2 regions of the Paenibacillus sp. 2TAF8 genome follow, and region 2 is predicted to be linked to the other one. Evidence: predicted binding sites of a transcription regulator. Region 2 holds the regulator's gene; the other holds the start of a gene.
What was found. The regulator Rex, encoded in region 2, represses fermentation and respiration genes when NADH is low (regulators of the CRP and FNR family bind a similar motif). The targets are predictions, from matches to a motif close to TTGTGAAATATTTCACAA.
Positions count from the first base shown of each region.

Region 1 (3,428 bases), on a different contig from region 2:
TATATTTTTGCATAAATGCTTCATTCGTTAGTCCTTGCTCAAACAGCACATACATCATACCCAGTGCCAGTGCGCTGTCCGTACCTGGATAAAGCGGAATAAACCAGTCTGCCCACTGAGCCGTACGGTTGCGATGAACGTCAATAACAACGATTTTGGCACCATTCTTACGGGCCTTCTCCGCCAGTACAACCTGATGCATATTGGTACTGACGATGTTCCCACCCCACACCACAATCAGATCTGCATGCTCTGTATCCTCAGGCAACGTGCCGTGGTTAGCTCCCATCGTATATTTCCAGCCCGTATTACCGGCAGCATTACATATCGTTTGCTCCAGCACGCTTGCGCCAAGTGCATTGAAGAAACGCCGATCCATGCCGTCTACGCCGAGCACACCCATATTCCCGTAAAAACTATAAGGGAGAATGCTCTCCGGTCCATATGTTGCAGACAAGTCTTTGAACTTCCCCGTAATTTCTTGAATGGCTTCGTCCCAACTGATCCGCTCGAACTTGCCTTCACCTTTGGCGCCGACACGCCGCATCGGATATTGAAGACGCTCGGGATGATACACCCGCTCCGTCATATTTCGCACTTTATTACAGATCGCGCCCTTCGTAATCGGGTGATCCGGATTACCCGTGACCTTCGTAATTTTACCGTTTTCTTTATGTAATAGCAGACCACATGTGTCTGGACAATCGAGCGGGCATACCGCTGGAAACACACCATTCTCCTGATCGATCATCATTAGGCTCCCCCTCTTTCAATGGCTATCCCTATATCATATCCCGTCCGGGGTTAAAACGTAAAGAGAACAGGGTAAATCGGCCAAATTTTCGTGGATGTCGGGTATCATATTTCTGTGCAAATCCATTATTCTTGTTTTTCAAAAAAAGTTTTTATCCCTTTGATTCATTCTCTGAATCCAGGGGTAAATTAAGAACAAGGCATTAGGCTGGTGTTTCCCCACTTCCTCCTCATGCCATATCATGGACCACTCCCGAAATTCGCCATGCTCAGGTTTCGTTCCCCCGAACCTTGTCATGGCGAATTTAATTTGCGCAAAAAAAAAAGATGACCCATCTCCTCTCGCCACGACCAAACTTGTCGTGAAGCGATAAGATGCATCATCTCACCTCATTATTTCTGCATTGTTATCTGATAAGTCTCCGTAACTACTTTCCTACACTCTGACTATTTATACTTGCAAATACGATGCTCCTAAGTGTCGACTCTGCCATGGATTACGCCTGTTTGCTCCACATCGCTCTGCCCTCTGTTTCCATAGGAGAAGTTACAGCAGGAACCATTGTTTCCTCTTTGACTACCGTGGCTACTTGCTCGGTCTTGCGCAGATATACCATCCAGTATGCAGCCGCTACGAACAAAGCTCCGCCCGTCAGATTACCTAGCCAGACCGGAATAAAATTCATGACATACTGCCCCCAGGAATAGTGTCCCTCAAAGATCGCTGCTGGAATAAGAAACATATTAGCCACAACGTGCTGAAATCCGATTGCCACAAATGCCATCGTTGGAAACCAAATACCCAGAATTTTACCGCTCATCGTATCGGCTGCATAAGACAGCCAGACTGCCAGTGCCACTAGCCAGTTACAACCTATGCCTGAGATAAAAGCCTGCAGGAAGCTGTCGTGCAGCTTATGTCCTGCCATATCAACCACTTTAGTCAGGTATACACCTTCGGCTGTAAGCCCAAGTACATGACCAAAGAAAAAGGCCACGAACAGGGCACCGAGCAGATTGCCCAATGTAACGAGCAGCAGGTTCTTCAGCATGCTGGCTGGAGTGATTTTACGTGTGATTGCAGCAAGCGGTACAGCCATCATGTTACCCGTCAACAGTTCTCCCCCGCCAATCAGGACCAGAATCAGACCTACCGGGAACACCGCCGCTCCGATAAATGTTGCAATACTTCCCCACTCTGCTGGTGCAGATGCAATTACACGAATATCGAGCAGAAACCCAAGCGCAATGAAGGCACCTGCCAAGAACCCCAGAATCAGTACTGAGGAAACCGGATTTTGTGCTTTCTTCAACCCGGCCTGTGCCGTATATTGTGCAACCTCTTGAGGGGTTTTAGTCGCCATATGTCATCCTCTCCTTTGTCTTCGATCCGTTCGTATGTTAAGGAACTCTATCCATGCATTCATTGTATATCGACCTCTCGCAAAACTTTGTGTAAATAATCACAAAGTCAATCAAGAAGATGATCCAATTTCCCACTTGCCTTCCCCCAAAAAATCCGAAACCCTTAGAAATAAGATGGAAGTAAGAAAATTAAGAAACAAGATGATACAGACAGACAGCTCGGACGACAGAGACGACAAAAAGGAAGTCTGACGATATGATCGCCAGCCTCCCCTTTGTCTTTATTGTATGATGCTCCCGAATTCTCTATAGTTGCTAGCTGCCTTCATTGTGAATGCTTTGCCCAAGCTTACACCAGTGCTGGTGCTTTAACTTCTACCGGAGGCAGAGCTTGCAGACCTGCAGTGTTCAAGAAATTCCACGGTTTATTGTAATGTGGTTGGAAGAAGAAGTCGATAAATGCCAGCTCATCCACCGTCATGTTGTTCTGGATACAAACCGAGATCGTATTGATCGACTGCGTCAGATCCACTTGTGACATCACCTGTGCACCAACAATTCGGCGAGTGGCTTGCTCGTAGACCACTTTAAGCAGCAGTTTCTCAGCGGTTGGCATAAATTCCGGTCGGTAGTTGTCTTCCAGAATAACTGATTCTACAACCAGTCCTTCCTCTCTTGCAGACATTTCGGTCATACCTGTTCCCGCAATATTTTGCTCATAAATTTTGATGCCTGATGTGCCCTGTGTTCCCATATAAGGTGTCGTTGGACGAACCAGGTTGCGTGCTACGAGTGTACCCATCCGCACGGCGTTTGTTGCCAGTGGAATGTAAGCCGCTTTGCCTGTCGGATTGTAATGAATCGCACAGCTGTCACCTGCAGCAAAGACATCCTCTTGGCTTGTTTGCATATATTTATCCACGATGATTGCACCGTTAGGCAGCATATCTACTTGACCTTTGAGCAACTCCGTATTTGGACGGAATCCGATACAGAGGATGACCAAGTCAGTCTCAAACTCCCCTTTGGAAGTGATGACTTTGGTTACTTTACCATCCTCACCCTCAAACTTCTGCACCGTTTGACCAAGCGCCAGTTTGATGCCTCTTTCAGTCAGTGTATCTTCGATTACATCTGTGAATTCGGAGTCCAGATACTTGTTCAAAATACGATCCACGCTATCGATCAGTGTTACTTCCTTGCCATTCATTTCGAATGCTTCCACCAGCTCAACACCGATGTAACCTGCGCCGACTACGGTCACGCGTTTCGCATCCTTCGCTTTTTCGATAATGGTGTTGGAGTGATTG
Region 1 covers NZ_JBFRFN010000012.1:5,898-9,325, forward strand. Annotated here, with positions in the region: gene AB4Z30_RS18155 (molybdopterin-containing oxidoreductase family protein) at 1-751, opposite strand, end outside; gene AB4Z30_RS18160 (formate/nitrite transporter family protein) at 1,251-2,117, opposite strand; gene AB4Z30_RS18165 (FAD-dependent oxidoreductase) at 2,468-3,428, opposite strand, start outside.
Region 1: the regulator Rex is predicted to act here: its motif matches at 2,205-2,222, upstream of AB4Z30_RS18160 (formate/nitrite transporter family protein).

Region 2 (3,428 bases):
GCCGCCTGAATCGCCAATGCCTCTTCCTGACGCTGATCCTGCGTGACGTAGATATAATATTGCTGAAGTCCAAACAAGATCAGAACGAGAACGAGCAGCGATATCCAAATCCACTTCTTTTTTTTCTTCAAGAGTTGAACTTCCTTTCCCTAAAAACTGCGCATTTCAGGTTCTTCTTAACGAGCAAGCAGTTGATCAAAGGCCAACTGGGATTCCCGCAAAATGCGCTCTTCATCCAGTGTCAAACATTCACCATGTTTTACAACTTGTTTACCATCTACCCATACATGTTCCACATCTTTTGCCGAAGCCGAATAGATGGCATGGGAAATCAAATCCGTTTGAGGATAGAAGTGAGCCTGTTCAATGTTGAGCGCAATAAAATCAGCCTTTTTACCAACTTCCAATGCACCAGTATCGTTCAGGAAGATCGACTTCGCACCGTACGCTGTTCCAAGAAGCAATGCTTCCCCAGCAGGCACGGCGGTTGGGTCACCCGATACTCCTTTATGAATTAAAGCTGCCAGTCTCATTTCCTCAAACATATCCAGATTGTTGTTGCTTGCCGGTCCGTCTGTTCCAAGAGACACGGTAACACCTGCTTTTAACAGAGCAGGCACACGGGCAACACCCGATGCAAGTTTCAAATTACTTCCTGGATTATGAGAGACAGCTACATCATGACTTGCCAAGATCTCGATCTCTTCGTCGTTCAGATGCACAGCATGAGCTACGAGTGAAGGACGCGAGAAGAAGCCATGCTTCTCCAAATGCGCCACAGGACGCAGGCCGTAATCGGTCACATTCTGCTCCACTTCACGTAATGTCTCAGACATGTGCGTATGAAGTGGCAGGTTTAAATCATGTGCTACCTGTACAAGCTTCTCTATGTAATCTGGAGGGCATGTGTACGGTGCGTGCGGAGAGATTACGGTTGTGATGCGTCCATCCGCTTGTCCATTCCATTCACGCGCAAATGCAGCGGACTCTTCGAGCTTTCGCATCTGCTCTTCTTCGGAGCACAGTCCAATGACACCACGAGCCAGCGCAGCTCTAGCCCCTGACTGTTCAACCACTTTAGCCACCTGATCCATGTGGTCATACATGTCCAGGAAAGCTGTTGTTCCACCTTTTAACATCTCAAGCACCGAAAGGGATGCTCCCCAATACACGTCCTCTGACGTCATTTTCGCTTCCATTGGCCACATTTTTTCTTGCAGCCACACTTGTAGTGCCAGATCATCACCATGCCCACGAAGAAGAGACATCGCCGCATGACCATGCGTATTGATCAGACCCGGCAGGAAGAACAGTCCTTTTCCATCTACTTTGGATAGGTTCTCGTCTCCATCCGGCAACGTCTCACCAATATGCACAATCTTGTCATTCTCAATGACCATATACCCTTGAACCACAGTCCAGTTTGCACCTTCATTGACTGCGAACTTACCATTGTGGATTACCCATTTATTCGTTGTTGTCATCTTGCTCTTCTTCCTTCCCATTTTCCAAATAATAAGCCAAGCTGAGCAAATCCGTTGTAAAATCAGCATGATGAATGCGGACATGCGGAGGCGTTTTTAGAATCGTTGGTGCAAAATTCAAGATCGCTTCAATCCCTGATTCAATCAGTTGATCGGCAACGTTCTGAGCTTCTATATCCGGTACGGTAATAATGCCGATACGGATGTTATCTTTCTGTACCGCTTCCGTAAGATCTTCCATCGGTTGAACCGTCAGGGTGTTGATTTTACTGCCAATCTTTGGCCCAAAGGAATCAAAAATAGCTACAATTTTCATATTGTCCTTCAGATATGCATTGTAATTAGACAATGCGTGTCCGAGATTACCGGCTCCCACCAGAGCTACATTAATTTGCTGGTCTATTTTTAAAATGTGACGAATCTTCTCAATCAGGTAAGAGACGTCATACCCGATCCCTTTGCGACCAAAATCTCCGAAATAAGCCAAATCTTTGCGGATCTGAGCCGGATTCAGATCCAGTCGCTGCCCAAGCTCCTGTGAGGAAACCGTTGTTACCTCACGCTGAACCAACTCGTTCAAATAACGTAAATATACAGGTAAACGCCTTACTACTGCTTCTGATATTTTTTCCGATTTCATTCCTGCTCCCCCTTACCATTGCCACGATAAAATGTAATAAATATTGAAAAGATGAGCATTCTGTATACATGCAAAATCCATGCATTATTCTTCATACAGAATGCCCGTATTTTTGGGATTATAAGTTCCATATATGCGTTGCCTTTTAGAAGTCTTCCTCGAGTTTAACGTCATGTAGATGTGCAATGCAATATTATCGCCTAAAAATCATTAATTTTGCTTTTCACTTGGGCGATCAAGCCATTCTGCGATGCGTGGAACCATCTGTTCAGTGAGCATATGCTCCATTTTGGGTCCCGGCAGTGAATAGAGGAAGTACTTGCCGTAATAAGCCTCAATCACTCGTGTATCATACACAATGACGATACCGCGATCCTTCCCCGTCCGAACAAGCCGGCCAAATCCCTGTTTGAAACGGATGACTGCCTGCGGCACAGACAGCTTCATAAATGGATTTTTTTTCTGCTCTTGCAACAGCTCACTCTTCGCTTCCAGAAGCGGATGGTTAGGCGGCTGGAAAGGCAGTCTTACAATGGCAAGACAGGTCAACGCTTCACCCGGAATATCCACACCCTCCCAGAAACTGCTCGTTCCCAGTAGAACCGCTGCTTTGGCATCCTGAAAGCGTCGGGTCAGCTTTGAACGATTTCCGCTGTCAACACCCTGCCCCAGCAGCGAGATGTCATTTCCGGACAAAGCCTCTTTGAGCGGCTCGTAAACTTGTCGAAGCATTTTATAAGAAGTAAACAGCACCATCATACGTCCTTGGGTAGCTATCGCTGTTTCGGCAAGAGAATGCACCAGCATCTGTACAAAGTGTGCATCTCCTACACTGCCTTTCAGACTCGGGAAATCACGCGGTATCACTAACAATGCCTGTTCCCGATAATTGAACGGAGAAGGAAGCATTGAAGTCAGAAGCCGATTATTGTCGGCAGCTTCCTGCAGGCCCAACTGCTCAATCATGAACTGGAATGACTTATCTACCGATAGCGTAGCCGAAGTAAGTACAACGCTTTTCTTTTTATCGAAAAACATCTCTTTCAGTTGTGCACTTACATCTACCGGAACAGCATACAACTGAAGTGACTTGCTGCGGAATTGACCACTCGCCTCCATCCAGTACACCGTCTTGGCATCGTCCATACGCATGAAGAACCTTAAATTCTCCTTCATCGTGGTCAGATCTTTCAATAGTCCGGTGATATCCGTGATCAGACTGTCGGCCTGATAATCATCTTGATCTTCTTTTACTTCAAGCAGTAGTTTGTCACCCTTGCGCACCAAATCACCCAATGTCACGT
Region 2 covers NZ_JBFRFN010000001.1:247,679-251,106, reverse strand. Annotated here, with positions in the region: gene AB4Z30_RS01275 (DUF5590 domain-containing protein) at 1-131, opposite strand, end outside; gene AB4Z30_RS01270 (amidohydrolase) at 177-1,484, opposite strand; gene AB4Z30_RS01265 (redox-sensing transcriptional repressor Rex) at 1,468-2,124, opposite strand; gene dinG (ATP-dependent DNA helicase DinG) at 2,335-3,428, opposite strand, start outside.